One region of the Pseudoalteromonas sp. PAR1 genome, then DNA from elsewhere that is predicted to be linked to it. Evidence: riboswitches for the same ligand, from Rfam matches in the RefSeq annotation. Region 1 holds a riboswitch; the other holds the start of a gene.

Region 1 (15,659 bases):
TCATTTGTTAGTGCTGGCTGCTCAGCAAATGGCTTACTTTGCTGTAACCACTTACCAATCGAAAAACCAGCCATTAGCGTTAAAATTGCAGCCAGTAATAACCCAAATGAAAAGGCTAAACGCTTATAGCGTGTTAACTCTTGCTGCTGTTTAAGCTGTAAAGCAGCCTGATCGTGATCAACGGCTGTTTGCTCATGTTGAGCCGATTGTTTTATTGCATCTAAAAGTAATGACATAATTGATCACTCGTTAAATTAGGTAGGATAAACCAATACCCATTCCTAATACGGCTAAAAATGAAACAGGATAAAGCCATACATAGCTCGGCTCTCGAGCACCTTTAGGTATAACTTCAGTGCTGGTTGGCGGCAATGCCTCTTCGGCTGAACGCATCACAAGCTCACTGTCTATGGTAAGTTTTTGCTGCGAAAAAGCCCCCACCAAACAACGCTCACACAATAAATTGATTAATCTAGGTACGCCCTGAGTAACTTGATAAATCGCTTTTAACGCATCACCTGAAAACAAGGCTTGCTCAGTGCCCGCTTTAAACAAGCGGTGCTTGACATAGGCAAATACTTGCCCTTCAGTCAGTGGCAGTAGGTGGTAACGTGCCGTAATACGCTGGGCAAGTTGTCGAAGTTCAGTACGTTTTAAAAGCTCCTGTAGCTCTGGCTGCCCTACTAACACAATTTGCAGCAGCTTTTTGTGATCGGTTTCGATGTTGGTCAGTAAGCGCAACTGCTCAAGTACATCTGGTGCGAGTAATTGCGCTTCATCAATAATTAAGATGGTATGGCCACCAGCTTGGTTATTTGCCTCAAGGTGCTTTTTAATCACATCAGTGAGGGTTTTTAATGTGGCATTGTCACTGTCGTAATCAATTTTCAATTCGTCGCAAATACTGGCAAGCAACTCTAGCTGCGACAAAGCTGGATTATGGATTTGCGCTACTTGGGTGTTTTCAGGCAACTGCTCGTGCAGGCTTCTTATTAATGTTGTTTTACCTGTACCGACTTCACCTGTTAATAGCACAAAGCCACCCGCTTCACCGAGTCCATAAGTAAGGTGTGCCAACGCCTCTTTATGGCGTTCACTCAGAAATAAATACTCAGGATTGGGGGCAATCGAAAAAGGTTTTTCTGACAAGCCGAAATAGCTTAAATACACCGTGATATTCCTTGCGTTTAAAATCACCGCCTATAATGGCAAAAAACAACGCTACTTAAAACCTTGTTCGCATTTTATTGAACAAATAACGTAAAATACTGAAAACACAAAATTGAAGGTGATCTATGCAGGTTTATTTAGTCGGTGGAGCAGTCAGAGACGCTCTACTTGGTCGTGAAATTAAAGAACGCGATTATGTGGTTGTCGGCGCCACACCTGAACAGCTAATAAACCAAGGTTTCCAACAAGTTGGCAAAGATTTTCCGGTGTTTTTGCACCCAAAAACCAAAGAAGAATATGCGCTTGCTCGCACCGAGCGCAAACAAGGGCAAGGCTATACAGGGTTCATCTGCGATTTCACTCCAGAGGTAACTCTAGAGCAAGATTTAATTCGCCGTGATTTAACCGTCAATGCCATTGCTCAAGCCGAAGATGGCAGCTTAGTTGACCCATTCGGTGGTCAAGATGACATCAAAAAGCGTGTATTACGTCATGTATCCGATGCATTTAGCGAAGACCCATTACGGATATTGCGTGTAGCGCGTTTTGCTGCTCGGTATCATTACTTGGGCTTTACCATTGCCCCCGAAACTAAACAGTTACTCATTGCTATGGTTAAAGCGGGTGAGCTTACAACTCTCACTGCAGAGCGAGTGTGGTTAGAGTGTGAAAAGTCATTAAGCGATGGTGCATTTAGCGATTTTTTAAATGTTCTTGCAAGTATTGGTGGCCTGAGTGTGATCAGTGCAGAGCTTGAAAAACAGTGGAATGAGGATATTTATAAAACACTCAAAGCTCGGTTCGAGTATGCTAATAACCATCAGTTGCATGATACCGCACTCTTATTTAGCCAAGTAACGCTAAGTTTATCTAGTCAGGAAATTAACAGTATCGCAAATACAATTCGCTTACCGAATGAAGTACGCGATCTGGCTATTAACGCGCAAACCCATCAAGCAGTTTTAGCTAGCGAACAGCCTAGTTGCGACGAGGTTTTTAACTGCTTTAACCAGCTTGATTTATGGCGACGCCCAGAGCGTTTTCAACAGGTACTTAAAGTGTTAGAAATCAGTTTACAGCACCCCGTACCATGCCATGAGTCGTTAACACTTGCTGCAAACCAAGCAAAGGCTGTTAACCCTCAGCAATTTATCGCACAAGGTATTAAAGGGGCGGATATAAAAACCGCGCTCGAACAAGCGCGGCTCAGCGCCATTAGTCGTTACTTCTCGTAACGTACAAGGCGTAAATAAATATCCGATGTTTTAGCATGTAAACTGTTGATACCTTTATCAAACTGATACACCCACGCTAAATCACTGCGAGTTATACCGGATGTGCTACTCCAGTAGTTTTGCAGCTTAGTTGATAAAAATACTGTTTCGTTAATGCTAGGCTGCACACAACTATGCTCTAAGATGCTTGCAAGTTCTTTAATATTAGGAACATGCCAATCAGAATAACCAGCGAATGTAGCATTTTTAGCACCTCGTAGCGCTTCACCCCATGTTAATTGCTGGCTGGTGCCTTCACATGCATCAATATCGCTATTATAGCTTTGCCCAAAAGTACAACGCTGCCACATCAAACCCGTTTTAATATCGCTAACAGTACCATCGATATGCGTGACAAAGCGGCTTGTTGGGGTTGTTTCGGTTGCTGCATCATAACAGACCTGAGCACTGACAATGCTCGGTACACTAACCAGTAAAGTAACGGCTGCAGATAGATATTTCATCATTTTACTCTCCCGGAGTTCTTACTAAACGCACAAAAGCCGTGTTGCCTTTTGGATAAGCTAAGTCATTCGCGTTACTCATATTTATGATATAAGCTTGCGACAAACTGGTACCATCCGCTGCAGTTTGTGAAGTCCAGTACGGCATGAATGCACTGCCATCAGTACTTAATTGCATCGCATTTGGCTGATTGGGGAAAAACTCAGTTGATAGTAAACTTGTACCACCTTGTTTAGCATAATCGAGTAACCCGAGTAACTCAGTATAAGTAGGAACACGCCAATTCGTGCCGCCGCAGAAGTCAGTGGCATTCACTTCATTTACATAAGTTTGTAAACCACACGATGTTGCACTTGGGCAAGTTGAATTTGCAGCGCCTTGAACGCTGCCTGCTTGAATGCCGTTTGAAGTCGTTAAATACCAAGTATAGTGGTTAGTCGCAGCGCGAGTTGTTGTGGCTGGAGGCAGTGCTGTGCTTGGGGATTTTACTTCCCAAATTAATCCTGTAACGTTATCACGAACACAACTAAATGTGGTCGCATCATCAGGTAGTTCATCAGCAAATTCATTCATTTTTGTGAAATCGAATGCTAAATCGCCCTGACCAATTTTATCCAGTTGGTTTGCAACGCTATCGCGACCAAGATCCGCATCTTGATCTGGAAAATCACCGCTCTTACAGTTTATTTTTTGTGAATTGTTGTAGCAATCACTCATGCCAGTATCGTTAATTAAACCAAGCGGTTTTGGGCTAATATCGATAGTCACGGTGTCGGTGTCACTACGCGATTTACTGTCTGTTACTGTTACTTCAAAGCTAAGCTCGGTATCGGTATCAACATCAGGGGCAACAAAAGTGGTAATACATTGATTTTGATTAGCAAGAGTGACTGTTTCGCCACTCATTTGCTGCCAAAAACACTCTTTCGTTGCGGTAACAATTTCGCTACCACTGGCATCAAGAGTGACCGTATCAAACTCAATTACTTGTTGATCTTCACCGGCATTGGCAATAATCACTTCAAGGGTTTTGTTTAAGGTAAATGTTTGCTCGGTACTGGCTGAACCGCCTTCGTCATCAGTCACCGTGAGTCGCCAAGTAATTGGCGTATTTGATTCAAGTAATGGGTGGGTAAAACTGATTGTTTGATTTTCAAAGCTATCAACGATGAGCTCTGGGCCATCGAGTTTATTCCAAAGATAGCTGTCAACCGAGCCATTTTCGTCAATATCGATTGACTCTGCACCACTAAGTACGATTGTGTCGTTATATTGTGATGGCAGCTCTTCAGGGGCAATTTGAGTGATTACAGCGACCGGCAATTGATTATTAGAGGTGATAAAAATACTCACCTCGTCAGAAACCAGTTGCCCATCCGTCGTTTGATAATTAACTCTCAGAATAAGCTCTGAATCTAATTTAATATCGGGAGCCGTCAGTGTTTGCTCAGCACCTTGTGCTGGAAAGCCTTCAATAACAGGACCACTGACGCGTTGCCATGTAAACGTACCATCAGCGGGAGAGCCCTTAGCAGAAACGGTAAACTCACTTTTTTCGATAATTTGCTGATCAAGACCTGCATTAACAGTCGCTGCAAGTGGGGTTTCACTTGAACCACCTCCTCCGCCACAGGCCGATAGTGCCGTTAATGCAACAAAGGTAAGAAGCACCAATCTCATATTTACCACCTTAAATTAACCACGCCAATTTATTAGGAACTGACAAATAAGGAAGTAACAAGCAAATTAAGTGCCAAGCTAAGGGTTATAGGTAACTTTCTTGGTGGATACGGACAAACAATTTGGTACCGACTTTACTGTAGTCTACTTTGTACTCTCTGCCATCAAGGGCTTGAATAAACAGTAATCGCTTTTCTTCTGCAAACACATCAGTGCTTGAAATATAAACCATTTCTAAATAACGTTCTTTGGCTTCACGGCGGTTTTTTGGCAGTTCATCTTTGAACGGCTCTAGGCCATTTTGGGTCACTTTAATTCGTGGGTGAGTTTCGCCATTGACGATCACCAAGTCGAGCTTCTTATCTTTATGAATAATCGTGTTGCGACCGCTTTTAATAAAAGCACGTTCTTGACTCATAGCCTGTTCCTACTTACTACCACCTACTGCTTATTATTTAAGCGAGTATTAATAAACTTGTTTGGGTTTAACTTCCAACGATTTAAATCTGCACTAAATTGCCAAATGTCAGTATCAAGAACATTGGCAGGCAATAATAAATCATATCCAGTCAATTGCCTTAAATGCTGCGTGCGATTAGCAAACATAGCAATCAATCCTTTGTAAAGCTGACCACTTGGGGCAGTGTATTCCGTGTCTTCTATAAGCCATTCTGATGGGCAATCGCCATTTTTGCAATGATTTTTAATAACTTGCATAAATAAATGACGTTGCTCTATCAATAATCGCCCGGCAATTCTGGGAGGGAGCTGCGTTAAAAATTCATCTATATTATTGAGTTTAATACCAACTGCGTTTAACTCAAGGTATTCGAGGTCTAGATGCACTTTTGGTATACCACTTTGGTAAAAATTATCGCGATTCAGCTGCCAATTGCCAGCTTTATGATGAAAAATAAGTAATTTCCCAGAAAAAGTAAAACTATAATATGGTTCTTGAGTCTTTAAAAAGCCAATGAAAATAGCGGCAATACAACTTGTTGCTAAAAATATTTCGATAATGCTGATCTCACCTGGCCTAAGCAGGTTAATCAACATAATAAACACCAACCCAATGCCCCCAACAAGTAAACATTCAATACCATGTCGAGATGCTTGGGCTCGCACTCGCAAAATAGGGGCTTGCTTATCCATAAAACGAAAAATAAAAAATAAACATAACAATAGTGACCAAAACTATCTTTCGGATCGTTAAACAATAATTACACTTTGGTTCTTTACCCACACCAAAACCTCTCTTTTCATCTCATAAAAGGAACAAATTTGCCGAACTTTTAACTTTTACGCCAAATTCACAAATAAACGAGATATCTGACATACGTGGCACGTACTAATTTTGTACACTACTCTCAACTAATTTTCTGGTAACACGATGATGTATTCTACACAATCCGGTAAAGCTCTTTTTCCTTTTATTATCACACTATTGCTAGGGTTATGTATTTATTTGTACTTACCTTCAAGTCAAGGCGAGCAATCAAATTTTGGCGATCGCACAACGCAAGTAAAAGCACACACAGTCACCGCTGAAGAAAACGCAGTGCTTATTGAAGCAATAGGCAGCGCACGTGCCAATCAGGCTATTTACATACGAAGCGCTCAAAACGATTATGTTACTGACATCTTTTTCAATGATGGCGACTTAGTAAGTAAAGGTCAAAAACTCGTACAATTACAAGCACAAGAAGAAGAACTCGCCGTTAAAGAGTTAAGTATCAACCTACGCGAAGAAAAACGCCAATTAGACCGTCTAACCGAGCTTTCACGCTCGCAAGCAACCGCTAAATCGTTATTAGAAGAGCAACTTTCACGTGTAGACGCAACCGAAGCACAACTTGAAAGTGCAAAAACAAAGCTTGCTGAAATGACCATCAAAGCGCCCTTCACAGGATTACTTGGCAAGCGCGAAATTTCTATCGGTACTTACGTTAACAACACTACCAACATCACCACCCTTGATGACATCAGCATCATTAAAGTTGATTTTAAAGTACCTGAAAAGTACTTAGCGCAATTACAACTGGGTATGAAAGTGATGACGCAAAATGATGCTTATCCTGATAAAACCTTCACAGGTAAAGTGACGCATATTAGCTCGCGCATAGATTCTGTTACTCGCAGCGTTGAAGTCACCGCAAGCTTTATTAACGAAAGCGGTTTATTACGACCTGGTATGCTGTTAAACACCGCATTGGAGCTAAGCTCAAGTCAGGCATTAATGGTGCCAGAAAAAGCCGTAATCCCTCAACAAGACAAACACTACGTATTCCAAATTGAAGACGGTGTAGCAAACAAAGTAGAAGTACATGTTGCTGGTCGTCATGACGGTTGGGTTGCTATTGATAAAGGTCTTGAAAATGGTCAACAAGTTGTAACCGAGGGCATTATTAAAATTCGTACCGGCAGTAAAGTTAGTATCAAGGGATAAACCATGAAAATTACAGATACTAGCGTTAAACGCCCGGTTTTTGCGATCGTAATAAACCTGTTATTACTCACCTTTGGTTTGGTGGCATTTTCAATGCTACCACTGCGTGAATACCCTGATATTGAAACGCCAATAGTTAGTGTAAGCACTGACTATACCGGTGCCAGTGCAGAAATTATCGAAACTAAAATCACCCAAGTACTCGAAAATCGCATTTCGGGTATTGAGGGCATCAAAAGCATTAACTCATCAAGCCGTAATGGTCGCTCTAACATCACCATTGAGTTTAATATCAGCCGCGACATTGATGCCGCATCTAACGATGTACGCGAACGTGTAGCCCGTGCTCTTGATAGCTTACCAGAGCAGGTTCGCCCGCCTGAGGTCTCTAAATCAAACAGTGATGAAAGCCCAATCGCATGGTTCGTACTAAACAGTACCACCATGGATTCATTGCAGTTATCTGATTACGCACAACGCTTTATTGTTGATCGATTAGCCGTTGTTGATGGTGTCTCTAACGTGCGCGTTGGTGGTGAGCGTAAATACGCTATGAAAATCTGGTTAAACCGTAAAGCGATGGCTGCACGCGGCATTACCAGTAGCGATATTGAAAATACATTACGTACAGAAAACGTTGAATTACCCGCCGGTGAAATTGAATCTATCGACCGTGATTTTACAGTACGTACTGCGCGTAGTTATAAAGATCAGCGAGATTTTAGAAATTTAGTAATTAAACGTGGTGAAGATGGCTATTTAGTGCGTTTAGGTGAAGTAGCTGATGTTCATTTAGAAGCTGCTGACGACGAAAGCCTGTTCCGTGGTAATGGCCGTAACATGATTGGTTTGGGTATTGTAAAACAAGCCAAAGCGAACACGCTTACCGTAGTTGATAACGCCCGTGCTGAGCTCGAAAAAATTAAGCGTAACTTGCCAGAAGGCACCACTATTCAAGACAGCTACGACTCATCAATTTTCATCAAAGAATCGATTGACGAAGTATATAGAACGCTTGCGATTTCAATGGCGCTGGTTGTGTTAGTTATCTACTTATTTTTAGGTAATATTCGCGCAACGCTTATCCCTGCTGTGACAGTACCTGTTGCGTTAGTGGGTAGCTTTATGTTCTTGCTTGCTATGGGCTACTCAATCAACTTATTAACTCTGCTAGCACTGGTATTGGCTATCGGTTTAGTGGTAGATGACGCGATTGTTATGCTAGAAAATATTCACCGCCGCATTGAGTTAGGCGAGCCACCTTTATTGGCTGCGTTCCGTGGTGCTCGTGAAGTTGGTTTTGCGATTATTGCCACTACCCTCGTCCTCATCTCTGTGTTCGTACCGCTGGTGTTTATGGATGGCCGTATTGGTGCTTTATTTACCGAGTTTGCGATGGCTGTTAGTGCTGCTGTATTCTTTTCTAGTATTACGGCATTAACACTTTCTCCGGCACTGTGTTCAAAAGTACTCAAGGCTTCTGAAAAAGAGAGTAAATTTAGCCAGTGGATGGATAAAACCTTCGCCAAAATCGAAAATGCTTATCGTAACTCACTTACTTCTAATATGGGCCGTAAGTGGAGCTTACTACTAACCATGATTTTGGCCGGTGTTGCCAGCTTTATGCTATTCCAAAAAGTGCCATCAGAGCTTACGCCAAAAGAAGACCGTGGTACTTTCTTTATCATGATGAGTGGCCCTGAGGGTGCAAGTTATGAAAATAACGCAGCCAACATGGCGAAAATTGAAGAACGTTTAATGCCTTACTCTGAGTCTGGCGAATTAAGCCGAGTGCTTGTTCGTGTGCCTGGCTGGGGTGGTCAAGGTGGTGTTGCTATCATTGGCATGGCTGACTGGGATAAGCGTAAGCGCTCAACCTGGGAAGTAATGGACGAGATAAGCAGTAAAATGACCGAAGTAACTGATGTGCGTGCGTTTGCAATTATGCGCCGTGGTATTGGCGGCGGTGGCTCATCACGTCCTATTGAGTTTGTACTGCAAGGTAATGATTACGACCAACTAGCCGATTGGCGAGACCGCATTATTAAGCGTGCAGAGAAAAACCCAGGCTTGGTAAGAATCGACCATGATTATAAAGAAACATTCCCGCAGTTTTTAATCAACATTGATAAAAACAAAGCAGCGGATTTAGGGGTTTCGGTGTCTGATGTAGGCCGCACTCTCGAGACCATGTTGGGGCAGCGCCGCGTAACAACCTTTATTGACCGTGGTGAAGAATACGATGTGATACTTAAAGGTACTAAAGAAGACTTTGCGAACCCGACCGATATCTCAAATATCTACTTAAAATCACGCAGTGGCGAATTAGTGCCGCTAGATAGCTTAATTACCTTAAAAGAAGAAGCCACCGCTTCACGTTTAAATCGTTATAACCGTATGCGCGCAATTACGTTAAGTGCAAACTTAGCCGATGGTTATACCCTAGAAGAAGCGCTTAATTTCTTAAATCAAGTTGCCGCTGAAGAAAACGACATCGATGGTGCAATTGACTATAAAGGTGAGTCGCAACTGTTCTATGAAGGCGCATCAGCAATGACCTATGTGTTTATTCTTGCGCTCACAGTAACTTTCTTAGTTCTTGCTGCACAGTTTGAAAGCTTTATTCACCCATTTGTGATTATGTTGACTGTTCCGCTTGGCTTAGTTGGCGCATTATTTGGCCTTTGGTACACAGATCTCACTCTGAACATTTACAGCCAAATTGGTATCGTAATGCTGATTGGTTTAAGCGCGAAAAACGGTATCTTAATCGTTGAGTTTGCCAACCAACTGCGTGATAAAGGCGTTGAATTTAACGAAGCGATTACCCAAGCGGCAACGCAGCGTTTACGCCCGATTATTATGACCTCACTGACCACAGTTATGAGCTCGGTACCACTGGTACTTGCAAGTGGCCCGGGTGCAGAGAGCCGTATGGTAATTGGTGTGGTGGTATTTACAGGTGTAATAGTGGCAACCTTACTAACTCTATTTGTTGTGCCAGCAGCATATACTGCCCTAGCCCGTAATACTCAGTCGCCTGAGTATTTACAAAGCAAGTTAGAACAACAAGCTAAAGACAAACCGTTGGAAGAAATTTAGAACTGTCTTTAAGCAACAATAAAACGCCGTCTTTACGGCGTTTTGTTTTTTCAGCTATAGTCAGCAAAACAGTGAGGGAATAAACGATGGATAACAACATACAAATAGCTACTTTTGGCGGTGGCTGCTTTTGGTGTATTGATGCTGCATTTAGACGAGTGAAAGGCGTGCTTAATGTCAGTTCTGGCTATGCAGGCGGTGAAATTGAAAACCCAAGTTATCAGCAAATATGTACTGGCTTAACGGGTCATGCTGAGGTTGTTCAGCTCGATTTTGACAGCAGTATTGTGAGCTATAATACCCTTCTTGAAATGTTCTTTACTTTACACGATGCCACACAATTAAATCGACAAGGCAACGATGTAGGCACACAGTATCGTAGTGTTATTTATTATCATACTGAGCAACAAAAAGCTGAAGCGCAAACGATGATAGCAGCTTTACAGAAGCAAATTCGTGAGCCAATTGTCACTGAACTTAGCCCAATATCGAACTTTTACCCAGCAGAGCAATATCACCAAGACTATTACAATGAAAACCCGAATCAAGGTTATTGCAGTATCCTTATCGCGCCTAAACTTGAGAAATTCGGTCAATACTTCGCTGATAAACTAAAATGAAAAAAGCTCGCTAAGTAGGTAGCGAGCTTTTAGACGCAGAACTAATAATTTTCCTTATTATTAGAACTGATAACGGGCACCTACAAACAAGCGGCGCTCGGCCGTGTTGTAGTAATAAAACTCGTCGTTGATAAAGTCACCATCTAAGTCAGTGCCATAGGCATCAACGGCGTTATACTCTTTATCGAATAGGTTTTCTACTCGTAAAGACACAGTTAAGTTGTCAGTCGCTTGGTAGTGACCGACTAAATTCCATAACGTATACGAAGGTAAGTGAGTTAGCTTGCCATCACGGTCACCACGGTATTGCATATCAATACCGGCATCAAAATCACCCCATGCTTTATGTAATGACCAATTCACACTGTGGTTTGACACATAGGTTAGTGACTGACCGGTTTCGGTATCTTCAGCAGAGAGGTAAGTGAAGTTAAAGCTGTGATCAAAGCCAAACACTTGGTTTTTAAAGCTAAACTCAACACCTTCATGGCGAGCTTCGTTTATATTAGTTGGGATCCACTGCCCTGCTGCATTTGGCGCCCAGGCGATTTTGTTGTCGATTTCGCTGCGGAAAATCGCAATATCAAGGCTAATATCATTCACATTGAGTGATAGGCCTAGCTCTTGGTTATCTGATGTTTCAGGGTTTAACTCTGGATTACCCGAGCCTGGATAATATAGGTCATTAAAAGTTGGAGATTTAAAACCAGTACTTTGACTTACACGGAATGTGGCGATGTCATTTAAGTGATAGCCAACAGCGGCTGTGTAAGTGGTTTCATCACCAAACTGCTGGTCATCATCTTGGCGAACAGTTAGGTTTGCAAGTACTTGTTCATCATCATAATAAGCGCCAACAAACGCAGCGAATACTTCACGGCTGTCTTTTAAGTAAGTACCTGAGTTAGTGTTCACTTCATCTTTATACCAATTCAAACCGCCACTAAGAGTCAGCGCTTGATTGAAAAAGTATTGGCCATTGTAATCAATTTGCTCACGCTCAGTTTCAAACTTATCGACCACCGTTGCGCCTGTGTAATCAATACGTGAGTCATCTGAACTATCACTTGATATGGCAATATCAATGGCATGGCTTTGTTTGTCGAAAGCTTTTTTCCAACCTAGTGAAGCTTGGTAATTTTCGAACTCGCCTTTTTCTACAGTGCTGTCTGCAGGGCTATAAGCGCTATCGTATTTTGCTTCGCCTTCTGAGTATTGTGCTTGCGCTAAAAACTCACCTAACTGCTCATTTTGATAACCTAGGTTAAAGCCAAGGTTTTTGTTCTCGTAGCCGTCTTCATCTGGCGCTAAGCCTTGAAGGACATCAAACCCATCTGTTTTTTCATAACCGGCATTAACGGCCACATCAACACCCGCAAACTGACCGCCTGTCGCTACTTGGTACTCTTGGTAAGAGTCTGAGCCAAAAGTGACATCTAAAGTCGTATTTTGTGCTTTACGCGTAATGATATTGATCACACCCGCTAGCGCATCAGAACCATATACAGCAGCACGTGAGCCTTTTACTACTTCAACACGTTCAATACTGTTTAAAGGAATATTGCTAATACTTTTATAGCCAAGTGTTGCTGATCCTGTACGTACACCATCAATTAAAATAAGCGTATGGCGAGAGCTTGCACCACGTAATGAAACACCTGAGCTTTGCCCAAAACCACCATTGGCATTAATTTGAAAGCCAGCTTGAGTTGCCAGTAAGCTTGGTAAGTCACGAACATAGCTTGCCTCAATATCAGCACGGTCAATAACTGTAACACTAGCTAATACATCATTAATTGATTGTTCGAATTTATTGGCAGTAACTGTGATGTGCTCGATTGATTGCTCGTCAGCAGATACAGAAAAAGACAACGCAGCAGCAATCGCTACGCCTAACGCAGATTTATTTAGCATGATATCCCCTAGCCTGTGCCCACCGCACACGCAAATAGTAAGTTACTTCAAGGCCGGTCTCCGGACTCTGCGTATGTATGGCATACACATTACCGTTGCGGGGGCAGTGTTGGCATTGTTTTCTCCCTGAAAACGCACCAACTTCCCGATTATCTTGCGACTATTTCACCCTTTGAAATAACACGTATCTTTGTAGATACAGCAAGCACCTTGAAAATAGGCTGCTATTGTGATGATTTTAGGAAAGAATGTCAATGGACGGCTATACCGCTAAAGACAAGTTTTAAGCTGTAAGCCGTAAGCCGAAAGTAAAAAAGCCAATCACACGGTGATTGGCTTTTATCAAACAAATAATTACCAGAAATACTCATGAGGTTTTGAGTTTCCTAACGGAAAAACAATTCCTTCTGGGTCAGCACCATTCATCACACGCTTGCAAAGTGCTTTATTTAAGCGTCTTCTTGGCTTAGTCATCGTCATTTTTACCCACCAACTTGGTGTTTGTTGATAAAAATAAGTACTGTGTGGACCTGTGTATTTTCTGTTTATTTTACCGTATTTATTACGGTCAATTGTTTTGTTTTTTACTGACATAAATATCCTCTAGCTGAAAATAGCTAGAAGATATCTTTTTCTCTGTAACCTAATATTCGTCTCATGATACGCTCCTTGTAAAGCTCAGAAACTTACTGGCTTACAGCTTAAAGCTATAAGTTTTAATCGCGGAAGTTTTTGAACTGGAATGGTTGACCTAAATCAGCAGTACGAACAACTTGCATTGCTTCTTGTAAATCATCACGTTTTTTACCAGTTACACGTAATTCTTCACCTTGAATCGCGGCTTGTACTTTGATTTTTGAGTCTTTAATTAACTTAACGATTTTCTTCGCTACGTCTTTTTCGATACCTTGCTTAAGTGCAACGTCACGCATTACGTATTTGCCGCTACGTGACTCGTCTCTTAATTCAAGGCTAGATACATCCAAACCACGCTTTGAAATTTTTGCTGCAAGAATGTCAAAAAGTTGCATCACTTGCTGTGGTGCTTCAGCTTTTAACTTAATTACTTTGTCACTTAGTTCGATTGATGCATCAACACCACGAAAATCAAAACGCGTCTCTAGTTCACGCTTTGCATTATCTACTGCATTCTGCGCTTCGTTCATTTCTACTTCAGAAACAATATCAAATGAAGGCATGGGGTTCTCCTAACATAGTCTTTTTTAAATTCGTTTATGGTTGGCAATTATAACGCTTATTTGTCGATTCTTTCTATTTTTATCCGATTTGTTCAGGTGCGATGCAAAAATTGTTTGATATACTGGCCATTCAATTTCGGCATTTTTAGGGGTTATTGTGACAAGGCGTGTTTACCAAGTTATCTTTTTAGCCAGCATTATTGGCTTTACGATTTTATTTGCCAAAGAAATTAAAGGGGTTGGCAACCTGTTTCCTCACGTCGATAAAGTAGCGCACTTTGGTATCTTCTTCATACTCGCTTTGGTGATGGACAAGGCATTTAAGTTACCTCTAATGGTACAAATTTTACTGTTAGCAGGCTACGGAGCCGCCATTGAATTTATGCAAGATATGCTGCCTTATCGCCAAGCCTCAGTTGGTGACTTTATCGCTGACTTTATTGGTGCTGTAAGCTATTTTGCTATAAAGCTTGGCTTTCATTTAGGTAGTAAGCAACGTAATGGCTAATTTATTAGTAGTGGGTGATGGCGCAATAGGCCTGCTATTTAGCCATTTTTTATCTGCACAACATGACATCACATTACTGACTCGTAAGCCAACCCTGACCACGCGTTTTTATCAAGCAAGTAATGGCAAATCACATCCTATTAAAGCGCGCCTTATTAATTATGCAGAATTAAATCAATCGCCGCCCTTTGACTTGGTATTAATTACTGTTAAAGCATTTCAGGTGCAAGCTGCTTTTAAACAAATAAAACCTTACCTTACTAAAAACTGCCAACTTGTTATTTCTCACAATGGTATGGGTAATGTCGATGAACTTAATGCCCAACTGTTAGACACTCAAGGGTTATCGTTTCTAACAACTCGTTTAGCTGGCTTTAAAGCAACGCCCTATAGTGTAAACCACACAGGAAATGGCGAAAGTGTGCTTGGCGCATGTAATGCAGCAGCAACTGAAAAGCTCAATGAACTTGACCATCTATTTAGCAGCCTGCCACACTTTTCAGTGAGTGATGATATTCACTCATTGCGCTGGCAAAAACTGTTAGTCAATATTGCCATTAACCCGTTAACAGCAATCCATAACGTTAAAAATGGCCAACTCCGTGCACCGCAATTTAGCACTCGCATCATTAATTTACTGAGTGAAGCGTGTCTGGTAGCCAATAAACAAGGTGTTGATGTAAAGCTCTGCGAGGCACTTGATCAAGCCTACTCGGTGATGACTGCAACTGCAGAAAACTTTTCTTCTATGCAGCAAGATATCAGCCATAACCGACAATCAGAAATAGATGCAATTTGTGGTTATGTGTGTGAACAAGGCGCTAAGCTAGGTGTAAAAACACCGTATAACCAAGCCATGCTGAGTATGATAAAAATAAAAAGCTAGCTACTAGAAGAAAGAGTAAAGTTACTAGCTTCTGACAATTATTTCAGGCATTAAAAAAGCGCAAACCTGTCGCGCTTTTATCACCATCCCTTACGGACGATACACTTTGACGTTGCTGAAGCCTTCTTCGTGTAAGATCAGCGCTTGAAGCTGACTCATCACACCTTTAGCACAGTATAAGTAATATTCTTTATCTTTTGGTAAGTCACCAAATTTAGTCGCTAAGCGGAAGAAAGGTAAATGCACAACTTCAATACCTTCAAGCTCAAGTGGATTTGCGTCTTCTTCTTCAGGTGAGCGAATATCAACAACAACCGCTCCCTTTGGTAAATCAGATACAGACTCGGCTTCTTTTACTTCTTGCTTAGCTTCGGTGTCGATATCACGGATATCCA
Region 2 (15,659 bases), on a different contig from region 1:
CTTGGTGACAATAGCGTTTTGGACCCACCTGACCCCATGCCGAACTCAGTAGTGAAACGAAACAGCGCCGATGATAGTGTGGCATTTGCCATGTGAAAGTAGGACATCGCCAGGCTCCAAATTAAAGAAAGCCCGATTCGAAAGAGTCGGGCTTTTTTGCGTTTAAGCTGATAGCTCTCTGTGTTGGGTTTCGCTGCGCTCTACCCAATCTACGCCAGAGCTTTAAAACTTTCCTCTTTCTAACTTTACTCTCGCTAACTCACTACAAACCACAGTGCCCCTTGCTTCCCTTGCGTTGTTATGCGATAAAGCGTTTTATATTTGTAATACAATTAGGGTTTACTGTGTCTCGTAAGAAAACAACCAAGTCAAAAGGTTCTTCAGGGTTAAATCGTAAAAATAGTGAAGCATTCATCGCTAAGTTCTCATCTCATCCTGATACGCATCTATGCCCATCGGGTTTAATGTATAAAGTGATTGATGATGTTGCAGGGGATCGCGTAACAGAGTTCGATACAGTGGTCATTAATCAACGTATTATGCTTGCTGATGGCAATGTGATTGCCGACAGTTATAAAGCGGGTATGCCAGAGGTGTTTGCTTTATCAGAAGCTATAGAAGGGTTACGAGAAGGTTTGTTATTAATGAATATCGGCTCTCGCTATGAATTTGTGATCCCCCCAGAGCTTGCTTGGGGTAAAAAAGGTAACGGCGGAAAAATTGGTGCGAACGCAGTGCTGCATTTTGACGTTCGGTTGATGCGTTTAGCTTAATTCTTTTAGCATAAGTCCTTTAGCATAACTCGACAGAGTATTTGAAACGCGTTAACGTTCACTACTGGTTACTGAGGAACATTATGGACGCATTTACTTCACGAGTTTATTTTCTTCGCCATGGCGAAATTGCCACACCGGGTATTCTTTCTGGGCAAATCGATGTTGACTTATCAAAGCATGGTCTTGAACAAATGCGCCAAGCCTCTGCTGAACTGTTGAATTTAAATGCTATTTATAGCTCACCGCTAAAGCGTTGCTCAGTCTATGCTGATTTTTTAGCAAATCAACACACATTGAATGTTCAGTATTTCAATGCGCTGAAAGAGTTTAATTTTGGTGATTGGGATGGCCAAGACTATCAGCAGCTTTGGCAGCAAACCAGTAAACCTCATATCGGTGATTTTTGGCAGCATCCTTGGCAGGTAAAAGTACCCAATGGTGAATCAATGGCTGACTTTTACGCAAGGGTAGAAGCTTGGTGGCAAACGTTTTTAAACTCATTGAGTGAAACTAAACATACTCAGTCATTGGTAATCAGCCACGCTGGTGTGATTAAACAAATTCTTGCTATTGTTTGCCAGATGCCAAAACAGTCAGCCACGCATTTAAATGTTTTCCACCTCCCTTATGCGGGACTTGTTACACTCGATGTATATATAGATGAACAAGGAAAAACTTGGCCAAAAATTGTTTTTTAGCCATCTAGAGTGATATTCATTGAATTATTTACTTAGCCCGCCATAATACACATATGCTATGGAATGGAGTGAAATTCTCCAGCTGTTCCCGCAACTGTAATCCATCATAAGTATGGTCAGCCAGATACTTAGCACTAACAATTAATCATCGAGCGGGTAAACTCACGTCATTTTCTGGTACTTATCAGTGCTTTCTTGTGCGTTGTGGTTGCTCGCCAAGAGAGAACAAGCTTGCAACAAACTAGCCACGGCTCTGCGCCATTAATATCAGTCTCTGATTTAAGTTGGGGTATTGCGAATAAAACAATACTTAAATCAATTAGCCTTGAGTTAAAAGCTGGGCAGTTTATAGGTTTACTTGGCCCTAATGGTGCAGGTAAATCAAGCTTACTGCGTTGTCTTTATCGTTACTTGAAACCTCAACAAGGGGCTGTGTTGCTAAACGGTGAAGATATCTGGCAAATCAATGCTGATGAGTTTGCAAAGCAGGTTGCTGTAGTTTTACAAGAGTCTCCATCGCAGTTTAATTTGTCTCTGTTCGACGTGGTGAGTTTAGGGTTAACACCTCATAAGCGACTTTTCAGCGGCACGTCTATCAATGATAAGCAGCGAATATATCAAGCGATTGAGCAGGTTGGTTTGTCTCATCATAGTGAGCAAGCATTCGATTCACTCTCTGGTGGTGAAAAGCAAAGAGCACTCATTGCACGCTCTATCGTACAGCAACCTAAGCTTTTGATCATGGATGAGCCTACCAGTCACCTTGATGTTAAATACCAAATTCAAATAATGGAATTAGCAAAGTCCCTCGATGTGACTGTGCTTGCCTCTTTTCATGACTTAAATCTCGCAGCGAGTTTGTGTGATGAATTACTGGTAATTGACGAAGGGCAATTGGTTTGTCAGGGGCAACCAAAAGCGGTGCTTACTGAGCAGCTGTTGAGCGATGTATTTGGTGTCTGCGCTGCAGTGTCTGCTCATCCGCAATCAAACACCGATAAGTTTATCCCGCATATAACTTATTTTTATGGCTATCAGACACAGGAGCATCAAAATGACTGATGCAATGCGTTTAAGTATCTGTGTTGTTGTTGGGCTTATTAGTTGTTTTTTCGCTCTGAGCTTTGGTGCTGCAAACACACCATTGAGTGATGTACTTAATGGCCTGTTTAGCCAAGGCGGTGATGAATTCGTGCAGCGGATTATTTGGCAGTTACGCATGCCAAGAACGGTGCTGGCATTTTTAGCAGGTTCTGGACTTGCTCTTGCGGGATTAATTTTGCAAACCGTAACCCGAAACCCGCTTGCTGATCCTTACTTGTTTGGTATCTCTTCAGGGGCTTCATTTGGTGTGGTGTGCTTTATAGCCCTTACTGGTGTGAGTTTTGGCTTTAGTATGTCAGTTGCTGCATTTGCCGGAAGCTTACTTTCTATGCTGTTGCTTATTGCTATTGCAGGGCGTCGCCATGTTGGTCAAGTTGAAGCCATGTTACTTGCCGGCGTTGCTTTATCCTTCTTATTTAGCGCTCTGACTAGCCTGCTGCTTTATTTTAGTGATCCTCAAGCAATTACAGCTATTTTATTTTGGACAATGGGCAGTTTTTCTCGGGCGCAGTGGGGCACTCTTTGGCTGCCGTTTACCGTTATTATTGCCTGTATGACTTTGATGATTGCATTTCGTCGTCAGCTTAATGCAATGCTACTTGGCGATGAAAGTGCTGCGACTTTGGGGATTCATGTTCAACGCTTTCGGATCATGATGCTGCTGCTAAGTTCATTAATTACAGCGGTGCTTGTTGCTCTGTGTGGAGGCGTTGGTTTTGTAGGTCTGATGATCCCGCATATTGTGCGCTACTTTTCGCCGCAAGGCAGCAGTCATAACTTAGTCATGACGTCCTTGGTCGGTGGCATTTTTATGGTGTGGGTAGATGTGTTATGCCGAACCTTATTGAATAACCAAGAATTACCCGTTGGTGTGATCACTGCAGCTATCGGCAGCGTGTTCTTTTTATTCTTACTTTATTTTCGTAAACAGAGCAGGTAGCTAATGTTTAATATCATGCCAATTAACCAGCAGTTTTCAGCTGTAATACAACAAAAGATAGACCTTAAAACGAAGCCGCTTGGTGCCTTAGGTAAGCTTGAGAGTTGTGCTAAACAATTAACGCTTATTTTTTCAAAGCAGCTTGATAGTGAGCAGGCGCTACTTGCCTTTAAACCAGTTATTTCAAAGCCTTCTCTGGTTGTTTTTGCAGGCGATCATGGTGTGGCAAGTCAAGGTGTGTCAATTGCTCCTAGCACTGTTACATCACAAATGGTGGCAAACTTTGCAGCTGGAGGCGCTGCAATCAATGTATTTTGTCGCCAGCTTGGTTGGCAGCTCGAAGTTGTCGATGCCGGAACACTCACTACAGCACATGATAAAAGTGTGCATAACCAGCGTTTAGGTGAAATCACTGCCCCACTGAATACTGAAATGGCCATGTCTCGTAGTCACGTTGAAAAAGGGTTTGAATTAGCAAAGCAGCGAGTTCATTCACTCTATGAGCAAGGCAGCAATACTATTGCGTTTGGAGAGATGGGTATTGGTAATACTACAAGTGCTGCGGCATTAATGGCTGCTTTGTTGTCCTTACCTGCCAACCAATGTGTTGGTAAAGGCACAGGTGTGAGTGACGAGGTTGTTACTAAAAAAATCAAGGTTGTGGAGCAAGCCCTCCAATTGCATCAAGCTCATTTTAGCGACCCACTAATGACACTCGCTGCATTAGGTGGTTTTGAAATTGTTCAGATCACCGGTGCCATTTTAGCTGCTGCGGAGCTCGGCATGGCGGTGATCGTGGATGGCTTTATTTGCACTGCAGCAGCGCTTGTTGCAACTCGCATTAATGCAAACGCTCGCGATTACATGTTATTTGCCCATGCCTCTGATGAGCAAGGGCACAAAACAATGCTTAATGCCATGCACGCATCACCTTTATTACAGCTAGATTTACGTTTAGGAGAGGGCACAGGTGCTGCACTTGCCTTACCTTTACTGCAAGCATCTTTGGCGTTTTATAATGACATGGCAAGTTTTGTCGATGCTAATGTTGAGCAAGTAGTTTGATATGAGCACGGAACAACACACTTCAAACACGACTCCAAGTCAGCTTCAGTTATTTTTACTGGCGCTCAGCTTTTTAACGCGTATACCCGTTAAATTAAACTTTGCAGTATCGAATAAGGCGCTCAATCAGGCCAGCCGCTATTTTGCATTGGTCGGAGTATTATTAGGCGCACTTTTAGCGTTAAGCTTTTTGCTGCTAAGTTGGTTATTCCCCCCAGCCATTGCAGTTGCGTTAGTTATGGCGTTTAGCTTGGTAATCACAGGGGCATTTCATGAAGATGGGCTTGCTGATGTCTGGGATGGCTTTGGTGGCGGTTGGCAAGTTGCAGATAAGCTCAACATTATGAAAGATAGTCGCTTAGGCACCTATGGTGCTGCGGCGCTTGTGATGGCTTTATTAGTTAAGTACCAAACACTTGTCGCACTTAGCGAGGCAACCAGTACTCTGATTATTGCTCTTGTTTTAGGACAAAGCTTAAGCCGGGTTGTAGCAACAAGTTTAATTGCAGATATGGACTATGTAAGTCAGGACGCCACATCTAAAGTAAAACCAATTGCGATGTATTTAAGTACGCAAAGTTATCAAATACTGTTAGCAACTGGCTTTGCTGTGTTAGCAATAGCATGGTTGTTTTTTGGCTTCACTCTAGGGCAATTATTAATACTCGTCAGTGTGCTTTTTGTTACTCGTTTACTATTGAAGCGCTGGTTTGAAAAGCAGTTATCTGGCTATACCGGCGATTGCTTAGGTGCTGCCCAGCAAGTATCTGAGCTTGTTACCTACTTATGTCTAGTGAGTATGTTATGAGCCAATCACACACCTTAATTTTAGGCGGTGCTCGCAGCGGTAAAAGCCGTTTTGCTGAGCAGCTGGCAATAAATTCAGACAAGCCACTTATCTACATTGCTACAGCAAATGCGGGTGATGAAGAAATGACAGCCCGAATTAATAGGCATCAAGCAGAGCGCGCTAAGCATTGGCAACTTATTGAAGAGCCTTTGCATTTGGCTAAAACATTACGACAGTATAGCCAAGCTGAAAACTGTATTTTAGTGGACTGTTTAACCTTGTGGTTGAGTAATTGCTTATGCCAGCAGGGTGAAGCATTTTGGCTTGAGCAAAAAGCGGCCTTACTCGATGTGCTATCGCAATTGTCTGGTGAGGTGATTTTTGTCAGCAATGAAGTGGGTCATGGCATTGTGCCGCTCGGTGAATTAAGCCGTCAGTTTGTTGATCATTCAGGTTGGTTGCATCAAGCCTTAGCACAGCAAGTTGCACGTGTTGAGTTTGTGATTGCAGGTCTTGCACAAACTTTGAAAAGAGAACAATGATGAAAACAATAATGGTGCAAGGCACAACTTCAGATGCAGGCAAAAGTACCCTTGTTGCAGCACTTTGTCGGATCTTTGCTGAGCGAGGCATAAAGGTTGCACCTTTTAAGCCACAAAATATGGCGTTAAATAGCGCCGTAACAGCAGATGGTGGCGAGATAGGCCGAGCACAAGCTTTGCAAGCTGTAGCGGCAAAAGTGCCCGCAGAAGTCGATTTTAACCCTATCTTATTAAAACCTAACAGTGATACTGGGGAGCAGGTAATCGTTCATGGTAAAGCGCTTTCGAATATGGAAGCGGACAGTTATCACGACTACAAAAAAGTGGCGATGGATGCGGTTCTTACTTCGCAGCAGCGTTTAAGTGAACGTTTTGAATTACTGGTTGTTGAAGGTGCAGGGAGCCCTGCAGAAATAAACCTGCGCGAAAACGACATTGCCAATATGGGCTATGCTGAGGCGGTAGATTGCCCGGTGATCATTATCGCCGATATCGACAAAGGCGGGGTGTTTGCCCATTTAGTTGGGACATTAGCGTTATTGTCTGACTCAGAGCAAGCGCGCGTTAAAGGCTTTGTGATTAACCGTTTTCGGGGTGATATTGCGTTATTGCAAGGCGGTCTTGATTGGTTAGAGCAATACACCAATAAGCCAGTGCTTGGGGTGTTACCTTATTTACATGACTTAGCACTAGATGCTGAAGATGCCGTTGCTATAAGCAATCAGGTAGATAAACCACAATTGCGCATAGCAGTGCTATTGCTACCTCATATTAGTAATCACACTGACTTTGATGCACTGCGATTACAACCAGAAATCGATTTACAGTATGTACGTCATACCCAGACTATTCCAAGTGTTGATCTGATTATTATTCCGGGCAGTAAAAATGTCCTTAGCGACTTAGCGTTTTTAAAAAATGAAGGTTGGCACACACAAATAAAACGTCATTTACGCTATGGCGGTAAAGTGCTCGGAGTATGTGGTGGGCTGCAGATGTTAGGCAACTATCTTGCTGATCCACATGCTGTTGAATCCAATTTAGGCAGCGCAGAAGGGCTAGGGCTTGCTGACTTTGAAACGCAGTTAGGGCAGCAAAAAGTATTAAGCCAAGTCACTGGCATGCTTCATTTAAATCGTAGTGGTAAAACAATTTCAGGCTATGAAATTCACGCTGGTATAAGCCAAGGGCCCGCACTTGAAAAGCCATTCTTGAGTTTTAATAATCACCCAAGTGGATTTAAAGTGGATGGCTTTATTAGTGATGATAACCAAATCGCAGGTACTTACTTACATGGCTTGTTCGATACGCCAGAGGGGGGAGCTGAGCTAACAACTTGGCTTGCACCAAATAGCCAAATACAGCCGATTGATATTAACTTAAACCGTGAACAGCAGTTAAGCCGTTTAGCCAATGTGGTAGCAGAGAATCTCGATATTGAACAAATCATCAATATTTATGAGAACTTCAACTTAGAGTCATAAGGAACAACAATGAGCGAACAGAATCAAGATAAGCACCAACAGCGCCAGCAAAAAGTAAAAGAAAAAGTCGATGAACGTATTGCTGCTGCGCAAAAAGAGCAAGGTATTTTTCAGGTCATTACTGGTAATGGTAAGGGCAAATCTACCTCTGGATTTGGTACTGTCGCACGTGCTGTTGGTCACGGAATGAAAGCAGCTGTGTGTCAGTTTATTAAAGGGACTTGGGAGTGCGGTGAGCGTAACCTACTCGAAAAAGCAGGGGTTGAATTTGTTATTATGAACACCGGTTTTACCTGGGAAACACAAAACAAAGAGTCAGACACCGCAGCTGCCCAAGTGACATGGCAAGAAGCGAAAAGAATGCTCAAGGATGAGTCGATTAACCTCGTTATGCTAGACGAAATAACCTATATGATCACCTACGGCTATATTGACTTAGACGAAGTACTAGAGGCAGTAAGCTCTCGACCAGCCATGCAATCGGTGATCATTACAGGACGTGGTGCACACCGAAAATTGACCGACTTGGCTGACACAGTCAGTGAAGTTAGAAATGTAAAACATGCTTTTGATACTGGCATTAAAGCGCAAAAAGGGTTCGATTATTAACATGAAAACCATCAAGTTTGCACTCTTAGGTTTTTTATTAAATTTACCCGCACTTGCACACGCTCATGAAATTAAAGAGCCACAGCGTATTGTTGCTTTAGCACCGCACATTGTTGAAAACCTGTTTGCGATAGGTGCTGGCGATCGTATCGTTGGTACGGTTGATTTTGCTGATTACCCAGCACAAGCGAATGATATTGAACGTGTTGGTGGGTATTACGGCGTCAATATGGAAAAGTTACTGTCACTTAAGCCAGATCTTGTTTTAGCGTGGAAGACAGGAAATAAAGCTGATGACCTCGCTTATATCGAAAAGCTAGGCATTCCTGTTGCTTATAGTAATCCGGATCAAGTTGATAATGTTGCTGATGAATTACGTAAGCTCGGCACGCTTACGCATTTACAAACTAAGGCAGATAAGGTGGCCAATGAGTTTGTAGCTAAACTCAATGCAATTCGTGCCTCTCAGCAAGGTAAAAAAGCCGTGCCTGTTTTTTATCAATTATGGCCAGAGCCGATGATGACAATTGGTGGAAATACCTGGATCAATCAGCTTTTAACTATTTGCCATGCTGAGAATGTGTTTGCTAATAGCGATACTGATTACCCGCGTATTAGTATTGAAAATGTATTGGTTGCTAAACCTGAGGCGATTATTATTCCAGACGAAAAATCTAAAAAGCCGCAACCGAAGATAGACTGGCGTCAATGGCCTGAACTGCCGGCAGTGCAGCATAACCAGTTTATTAGTGTGAATGCAGATCTATTGCATCGTTTTACAACCCGTATGCTAGATGGTTTAAGTGATATGTGTGGTAAAATAGACATTTCTCGTCAGCAAATACAGGCTTCAAAATGATCGATTGGCAAACATTTCTAGATACCGAGCTTGCTAAACCCTACATGCAAGAAACCTTGCAATATGTAGCTGATAGACGCGCAGCAGGTGTGACCGTTTATCCAAAAGATGAGCAGGTATTCTCAGCTTTTGATGCCACACCACTGAGCGAAGTCAAAGTGGTTATTTTAGGGCAAGACCCTTATCACGGAGAAGGCCAAGCCCATGGTTTGTGTTTTTCGGTATTGCCGCAGGTTAAAAAGCTACCGCCATCATTAAAGAATATATACAAGGAACTAGCCACAGATATTGATGGGTTTGAAATACCCCACCATGGTTACTTGCAAAGTTGGGCAGAGCAAGGAGTGTTTTTACTTAATACCGTACTTACTGTTGAACAAGGGCAGGCTCATTCTCATAAGCAGCTTGGCTGGGAGCAATTTACCGATGCAGTGATTGCGCTTATTAATCAACACTGTGAAGGTGTGGTGTTTATTTTATGGGGCGCGCATGCACAGAAAAAAGGTAAACATATTGATACCTCGCGTCATCATGTGATCCAAGGTCCGCATCCGTCACCGCTTTCTGCTCATCGAGGTTTTTTTGGTTGTCAGCACTTTTCTAAGACAAACCAAATACTTATTGATCAAAACAAAAAACCGATCAATTGGTCATTACCACAAATTTTATAACAGAAACGTAAAAGGCCCATAATAAGGGCCTTTATTTTACAAAAAATCTAATTCGTCTATGTCAATACTGTCAGTAAAGTAATCAAGCTCCTTTAGTTCTTTACGTAATCTGTGTTTATCTTTTAACGCTTCGATTTCGCGCCATTTTCTTTTTTTATTTTTTGTGGAGGTCTTTTTTGTTTTACCAGGACCTTCTAATATTTCTAAAATATCGTCTAGGCTATCCATGAACTTCTCCCATTTATTTTTTGAACCTCGGAAATACGTATACCATAGGCAAGGTAAAAATAGAACAAAAAAGTGACGATAATGTTACAGAACTGTGATTGATAGATGAATAGATCAAGGAATTAGTTATTTCAGAAACAAAAACGCCACCGGGCGGTGGCGTTTTAAAAAATGCTGTAATTTGAATTACATTGCTTTAAAACGAGCTTCTAATTCAATTTGTGCTTCTGCGAACGAGCGAATACCTTCAGCGAGCTTTTCTGTTGCCATTGCATCTTGGTTATGTAACCAACGGAACTGGCTTTCAGTCAGTGGTGCTGGTTTTTCTTCAACAGTAAAGTTGTTATCTAGCAGGTATTCTTGTGCATCAGTTAGTTGGCCTAGCTCTTCTAAAAGTGCAGGGCTAATGGTTAACTTATCACAACCTGTAAGCGCGATGATTTCGCCTGTATTACGGAAGCTTGCGCCCATTACCACTGTTTTGTAATCGTGACGTTTGTAGAATTCGTAGATACTACGAACCGATTGCACACCAGGATCGTTCAGTGGATCAGTTGGCTTTTCCATACCGTTAGCAACATGCCAGTCTAGGATACGGCCAACGAATGGTGAAATTAAAAATACGTTAGCATCGGCACATGCGCGAGCTTGTGCTTCAGAGAATAACAGCGTTAAGTTACACTTAGTGCCTTCTTTCTCTAATTGCTCAGCGGCTTTGATGCCTTCCCACGTTGATGCAACTTTGATCAGGATTTTATCTTTGCTCACACCTTCTTTTTCGTACAGGCTCAATAAAGTGTGGGCTTTATCGATTGTCGCTTGCGTATCAAATGATAAACGCGCATCTACTTCTGTTGAGATATAACCTGGAACAATTTCACTGATTTCTTTACCAATTAAAACAGCAAAGTAATCACAAGCTAGCTCAAGTTGTTTAGCTGCATCTTGCTCGGTTTCTTTGGCATATTGCCACGCTTTATCTAAATAAGGCTTGTACGCTTCAATTTCACTGGCTTTTAAAAGTAAAGACGGATTAGTTGTCGCATCTTCTGGTTGGTGCTTTTTGATAGCTTCGATATCACCTGTATCTGCAACAATAGATGAATGCTGTTTAAGCCTTTGTAGTGCTGAAGTCATTTGCTTTCCTCATTCCAAGCAAGTTAAAAGAATATCCATTATAGCCACCTTTATGCTGCAACACTATGACAGTGTTTAATAGGTCAAATGTCCTTAATATAGAAAACTAGAACATTATGTATGAAAGAGCAGCGGATAAAGGCAGGACGAAACAAAACGTGCATTTTGATTCAATTAATGTTGAAATTGACATCAAATAAATTACAAGTCAATAGCTAAGTATGATCACTGTTATTTCACCTGCAAAGAATTTAGATTACGAAACCCCAGCCACGACCGATAAATTCACTCAACCTGAATTACTCGAGCATAGCGAAGAGTTAATGTCAGTTTGCCGTGATTTAACACCAGCGCAAATTGGTAGCCTAATGAAAATCAGCGATAAATTAGCTGGTTTAAACGCAGCACGATTCGCCGAGTGGTCGCAGCCATTCACGCAAGATAACGCAAAACAAGCCGTGTTGGCTTTTAATGGCGATGTGTACGGTGGTTTAGATGCACAATCATTAACCAGTTCAGACCTCGATTACGCGCAGTCACACTTACGTATCTTGTCTGGCCTTTACGGTGTGCTGAAGCCGTTAGATTTAATGCAGCCTTACCGTCTTGAGATGGGTACTAAACTTGAAAACCCACGTGGTAAAAACTTGTATCAGTTTTGGGGCAGTGTCATCGCCGAAAAGCTTAATACGGTACTTGCTGAGCAAGATAGTAAGTATTTAGTAAACCTTGCTTCGAACGAGTATTTTAAAGCAGTTGATAAAAAAGCGTTAAATGCGCAAATCATTACGCCGCATTTTAAAGACTGTAAAAACGGCCAATATAAAGTGATCAGCTTTTATGCGAAAAAAGCCCGCGGCATGATGGCGCGTTACATCATTGAAAATAAAATTACCCAATTGAGTGATTTAAAAGATTTCACCGTTGCAGGTTATTACTTTAGTAGCGATGCAACAGCAAAAGAATTAGAGCCTGTTTTCTTACGCGAAGAGCAGAACTAATTTTTAGCAAAATGAATTAGAGAAGCCGTGCTTAGCACGGCTTTTTTTATGGTTTTAATACACCCAATTAGAAATGGCGCTTATCTTGCAAATACCCTGTTGAGTAATTAATTCATCAAGGTATAAAAATGTTAAAAATTCCGACAGTAAGTGAAGCTGAAAAGCTAATAGAAGAAAAACTCGGTGGCTGGATTGATATCATCATAAGCCATATTCCAAACTTTATTGTCGCAGTAGTTATCACCATTGTATTTTCATTGCTGGCGCGTCTTGTTGGTTCAATGCTCAGAAAGCTATTACGTCGCTCATTAGAGTCTTCGCAAATAGCGGACTTAATGTCATCGATAGCAAAGGTTATTGTGCTATGCGTAGGCTTATTTGTAGCCCTTGATTTCTTGGGACTTAGAGGCACAGTCACCTCTTTACTTGCTGGTGCTGGTATTGTTGGTCTTGCGATTGGTTTTGCCTTTCAGGACATGACAGAGAACCTTATAGCGGGTATTGCTATGGGTATTCGCAAGCCATTTAAAACTGGCGATGTTATTCGCACCGAAAGCGTGTTTGGTACTGTACGGGCGATTAACCTTAGAAACACCCTCATTGAGAACTTTTATGGGCAACTTATCTTAGTCCCTAACAAGATTTTATTTAGGAACATACTCAGTAACTACAGTACCTTAGGTGTGCGTCGTATCGAAGTGCCTGTGGGTATTTCGTATGCCGATGACCCCGAGCAAGCCGCAGAGGTGATTGTTAAAAAAATCAATGAGTTTGATTTTGTAATTAAGCAAGAAGAAACCGCTGTTTACGCCGAAAGCTTTGGTGATAGTAGCGTTAACTTACTAGTTTGGTTTTGGATTAAATACCCCGGCGAAGCGGATTTCATGACAGTACGCCACAAGGCTGTTGTGGCAGTTAGAAACGCCCTAAGCGAAGCTGACATAACCATCCCATTCCCAATTCGCACGTTAGATTTTGGCATCAAAGGCGGTGAGAAATTAAACGCCATGATAAGCGAAAAACAGCAGAATAAAGACACTGAAAAACCGCAAACCGATGAGTAAAATTTACTGACTCATCGGCGTGATTTACACAGGGAAGTGTGGTTCTGAGAAGGAGAGAAAAGAGGACTCTCAGATCAATCACCAAGTCAAATGTTAGCTAGTTTAAAGGAAGAAGCGAGTAAGGATGGGAAATTATAAACTTAATATTCAAGCCGAGGCTGATTTGAGCATAGTGATGCATTATGTCGATATCTGAGAATTAACATAAATAACCTGAACCTGTTAAATAATATAAAGGACGTTAGGAGCGTAAATTCGCGCGAAATAAATTTCACGCCTACGATTAGCTATTCTAACTTAGAGCTTAAAATTTACGGCTTAAAGCTCGGTTCCCGTGTTGGGTTTCGCTGTGCTCAAACCAACTTACGTGCTTGAAGTTTTGTCCTACAAAAAAAGCGCAAGCAGTTTAACTGTTTGCGCTTTTTTTCGATATGCCAATGATTAGTGAAGGATACGTGCTCTGATTGTACCTTCAACAGCACTTAGCTCTTTAAGAGCGACTTCTGATTGGTCTGTATCGACATCAATTACTACGTAACCAATCGCTTCGTCAGTTTGTAAGTACTGGGCTGCGATGTTGATACCGTGCTGTGCAAACGCTTGGTTAATTTGCGTTAGAACACCTGGGCGGTTGTGGTGTACGTGTAATAAACGGCTGCGGTTTGCAAGTTCTGGCAGTGATACTTCAGGGAAGTTAACTGCAGTAATGGTTGAACCATTATCTGAGTATTTAGCAAGTTTGCCCGCTACTTCAATACCGATATTTTCTTGTGCTTCTTGTGTTGAACCACCAATGTGTGGTGTCAAAATCACGTTATCGAACTCGCGTAACGGTGATACAAACTCTTCATCATTTGACTTAGGTTCTACAGGGAATACATCGATTGCAGCACCGCTTAGCTTGTTTTCACGAAGTGATTCAGCCAGTGCATCAATATCAACAACTGTTCCGCGAGAAGCGTTAATTAGAATAGCGCCTTGCTTCATTACTTCAAGCTCTGCCATTCCAATTAGGTTCTTCGTTTGCGGTGTTTCTGGTACGTGTAAGCTAATAACATCAGCACGCTGTAATAACTGAGTTAGGTTATGAACTTGCGTTGCGTTACCGAGTGTTAGTTTGTCTTCAATATCGTAAAACTCAACGTTCATACCGATATTTTCTGCCATGATACCTAGCTGTGTACCAATGTGACCGTAACCAATAATACCTAAGGTTTTACCACGCGCTTCAAATGAACCGTTGGCTGATTTTAACCAACCGCCACGGTGTGCTAGGGCATTACGCTGTGGAATACCACGAAGTAATAATAAGATTTCACCAAGTACTAATTCTGCAACAGAACGAGTGTTTGAGAATGGTGCGTTAAATACCGCAATACCACGCTCACGGGCACCTTGCAGGTCGACTTGGTTAGTACCGATACAGAAGCAGCCGATAGCGACTAGCTTTTCTGCTGCTTCTAATACCGCTTCACTAATATGAGTGCGAGAACGAAGGCCTACAAAGTGCACATCTTTAATGCGCTCGATGAGCTCGTCTTCAGGTAAGGAAGTTTTTACGTAATCAATATTACTGTAGCCATTACGTTTAAGCGTTTCTACAGCACTTTGGTGCACGCCTTCCAGCAAGAGAATTTTAATTTTGTCTTTTGCTAACGATACCTTACTCATATCCTCATTCCTATTTACTTTATTTGCGGCCCATTTTTGGTGCCGATAATGACTTTATCTGCACCGCGATGGGCAAATAAGCCGTTAGTTACTACACCAACAATCTGGTTGATTGTTAGCTCTAATTCTTTGGCATTGCTGATGTCTAAATTGTGCACATCTAAAATGACGTTGCCGTTATCAGTTACAACACCTTCACGGTAAACTGGATCTCCACCTAGTTTTACAAGCTCGCGGGCTACATAACTGCGTGCCATTGGGATCACTTCAACTGGAAGTGGAAATGCGCCTAATGTTGCAACTTCTTTTGATTCATCAACAATACAAACAAATTGTTTTGCTACCGCTGAAACGATTTTCTCGCGTGTTAGCGCAGCACCACCGCCTTTGATCATTTCGTTATGTGGATTGATTTCGTCAGCGCCATCAACATACACATCAAGGCTTGATACGTCGTTTAACTCAAACACTTCAATACCGAGTGCTTTTAACTTTTCAGTAGAAGCTTCAGAGCTTGAAACTGCACCAACAATGGTGTCTTTTACAGTACCAAGTGCATCAATAAAATGATTCACTGTAGAGCCTGTACCTACACCAACAATGGTGTTTTCATTTACAAACTCGAGTGCTGCCCAGGCAGCGGCTTTTTTTAATTCATCTTGCGTCATAATTATGTGCTCAGTTAGCTATCAGAGAGGCCTATAGTATACAAAGAGTTTGCTTACCATTGGTAGATTTTCTCTGGGGTTATAATGTGTTTTAACGGTACATCCCACGATTCAATAGGTAATGCAGCTACATGCTGACATTGATGCGCAAGACCGATTAATATCGGTTTTTGCCAATTTTCTTGGTAATACCGAGCCAACGTTTTGTCATAAAACCCACCGCCCATTCCTAAACGGTTACCTTGATCGTCAAATGCCACTAATGGCATAAGTAAAATATCAAGCTTGTCTAAAGGACATATTTGACTGCAATTCAACTTGGGCTCCAAGATACCATAGCGATTAACAGTCA

Evidence for each region. A riboswitch is a leader RNA that binds a small molecule or an ion and turns the genes downstream of it on or off. The one in region 1 is predicted to bind cobalamin.
Region 2: linked by a shared signal. The riboswitch ahead of QL229_RS06295 (ABC transporter ATP-binding protein) and the one ahead of QL229_RS00930 (TonB-dependent receptor) in region 1 are both predicted to bind cobalamin.

What each region holds. Positions count from the first base shown of each region.
Region 1 covers NZ_CAMZMY010000001.1:195,429-211,087, forward strand. Annotated here, with positions in the region: gene QL229_RS00880 (general secretion pathway protein GspB) at 1-236, opposite strand, end outside; gene QL229_RS00885 (AAA family ATPase) at 250-1,170, opposite strand; gene QL229_RS00890 (tRNA nucleotidyltransferase) at 1,296-2,405, shown strand; gene QL229_RS00895 (DUF1566 domain-containing protein) at 2,393-2,908, opposite strand; gene QL229_RS00900 (DUF1566 domain-containing protein) at 2,913-4,589, opposite strand; gene QL229_RS00905 (hypothetical protein) at 4,675-5,007, opposite strand; gene QL229_RS00910 (DUF2982 domain-containing protein) at 5,031-5,741, opposite strand; gene QL229_RS00915 (efflux RND transporter periplasmic adaptor subunit) at 5,983-7,035, shown strand; gene QL229_RS00920 (efflux RND transporter permease subunit) at 7,039-10,137, shown strand; gene msrA (peptide-methionine (S)-S-oxide reductase MsrA) at 10,224-10,757, shown strand; gene QL229_RS00930 (TonB-dependent receptor) at 10,818-12,671, opposite strand; cobalamin riboswitch at 12,705-12,859, opposite strand; gene QL229_RS00935 (hypothetical protein) at 13,026-13,265, opposite strand; gene QL229_RS00940 (YajQ family cyclic di-GMP-binding protein) at 13,388-13,870, opposite strand; gene QL229_RS00945 (VanZ family protein) at 14,028-14,378, shown strand; gene QL229_RS00950 (2-dehydropantoate 2-reductase) at 14,371-15,264, shown strand; gene thiI (tRNA uracil 4-sulfurtransferase ThiI) at 15,355-15,659, opposite strand, start outside.
Region 2 covers NZ_CAMZMY010000006.1:128-15,786, forward strand. Annotated here, with positions in the region: rRNA gene rrf (5S ribosomal RNA) at 1-115, shown strand; gene QL229_RS06285 (FKBP-type peptidyl-prolyl cis-trans isomerase) at 345-773, shown strand; gene QL229_RS06290 (histidine phosphatase family protein) at 857-1,474, shown strand; cobalamin riboswitch at 1,487-1,625, shown strand; gene QL229_RS06295 (ABC transporter ATP-binding protein) at 1,706-2,536, shown strand; gene QL229_RS06300 (iron ABC transporter permease) at 2,529-3,518, shown strand; gene cobT (nicotinate-nucleotide--dimethylbenzimidazole phosphoribosyltransferase) at 3,522-4,583, shown strand; gene QL229_RS06310 (adenosylcobinamide-GDP ribazoletransferase) at 4,585-5,391, shown strand; gene cobU (bifunctional adenosylcobinamide kinase/adenosylcobinamide-phosphate guanylyltransferase) at 5,388-5,915, shown strand; gene QL229_RS06320 (cobyric acid synthase) at 5,915-7,399, shown strand; gene cobO (cob(I)yrinic acid a,c-diamide adenosyltransferase) at 7,409-8,008, shown strand; gene QL229_RS06330 (cobalamin-binding protein) at 8,010-8,867, shown strand; gene ung (uracil-DNA glycosylase) at 8,864-9,538, shown strand; gene QL229_RS06340 (DUF3545 family protein) at 9,575-9,766, opposite strand; gene tal (transaldolase) at 9,953-10,903, opposite strand; gene yaaA (peroxide stress protein YaaA) at 11,125-11,904, shown strand; gene QL229_RS06355 (mechanosensitive ion channel family protein) at 12,033-12,968, shown strand; gene serA (phosphoglycerate dehydrogenase) at 13,410-14,639, opposite strand; gene rpiA (ribose-5-phosphate isomerase RpiA) at 14,654-15,307, opposite strand; gene QL229_RS06370 (5-formyltetrahydrofolate cyclo-ligase) at 15,361-15,659, opposite strand, start outside.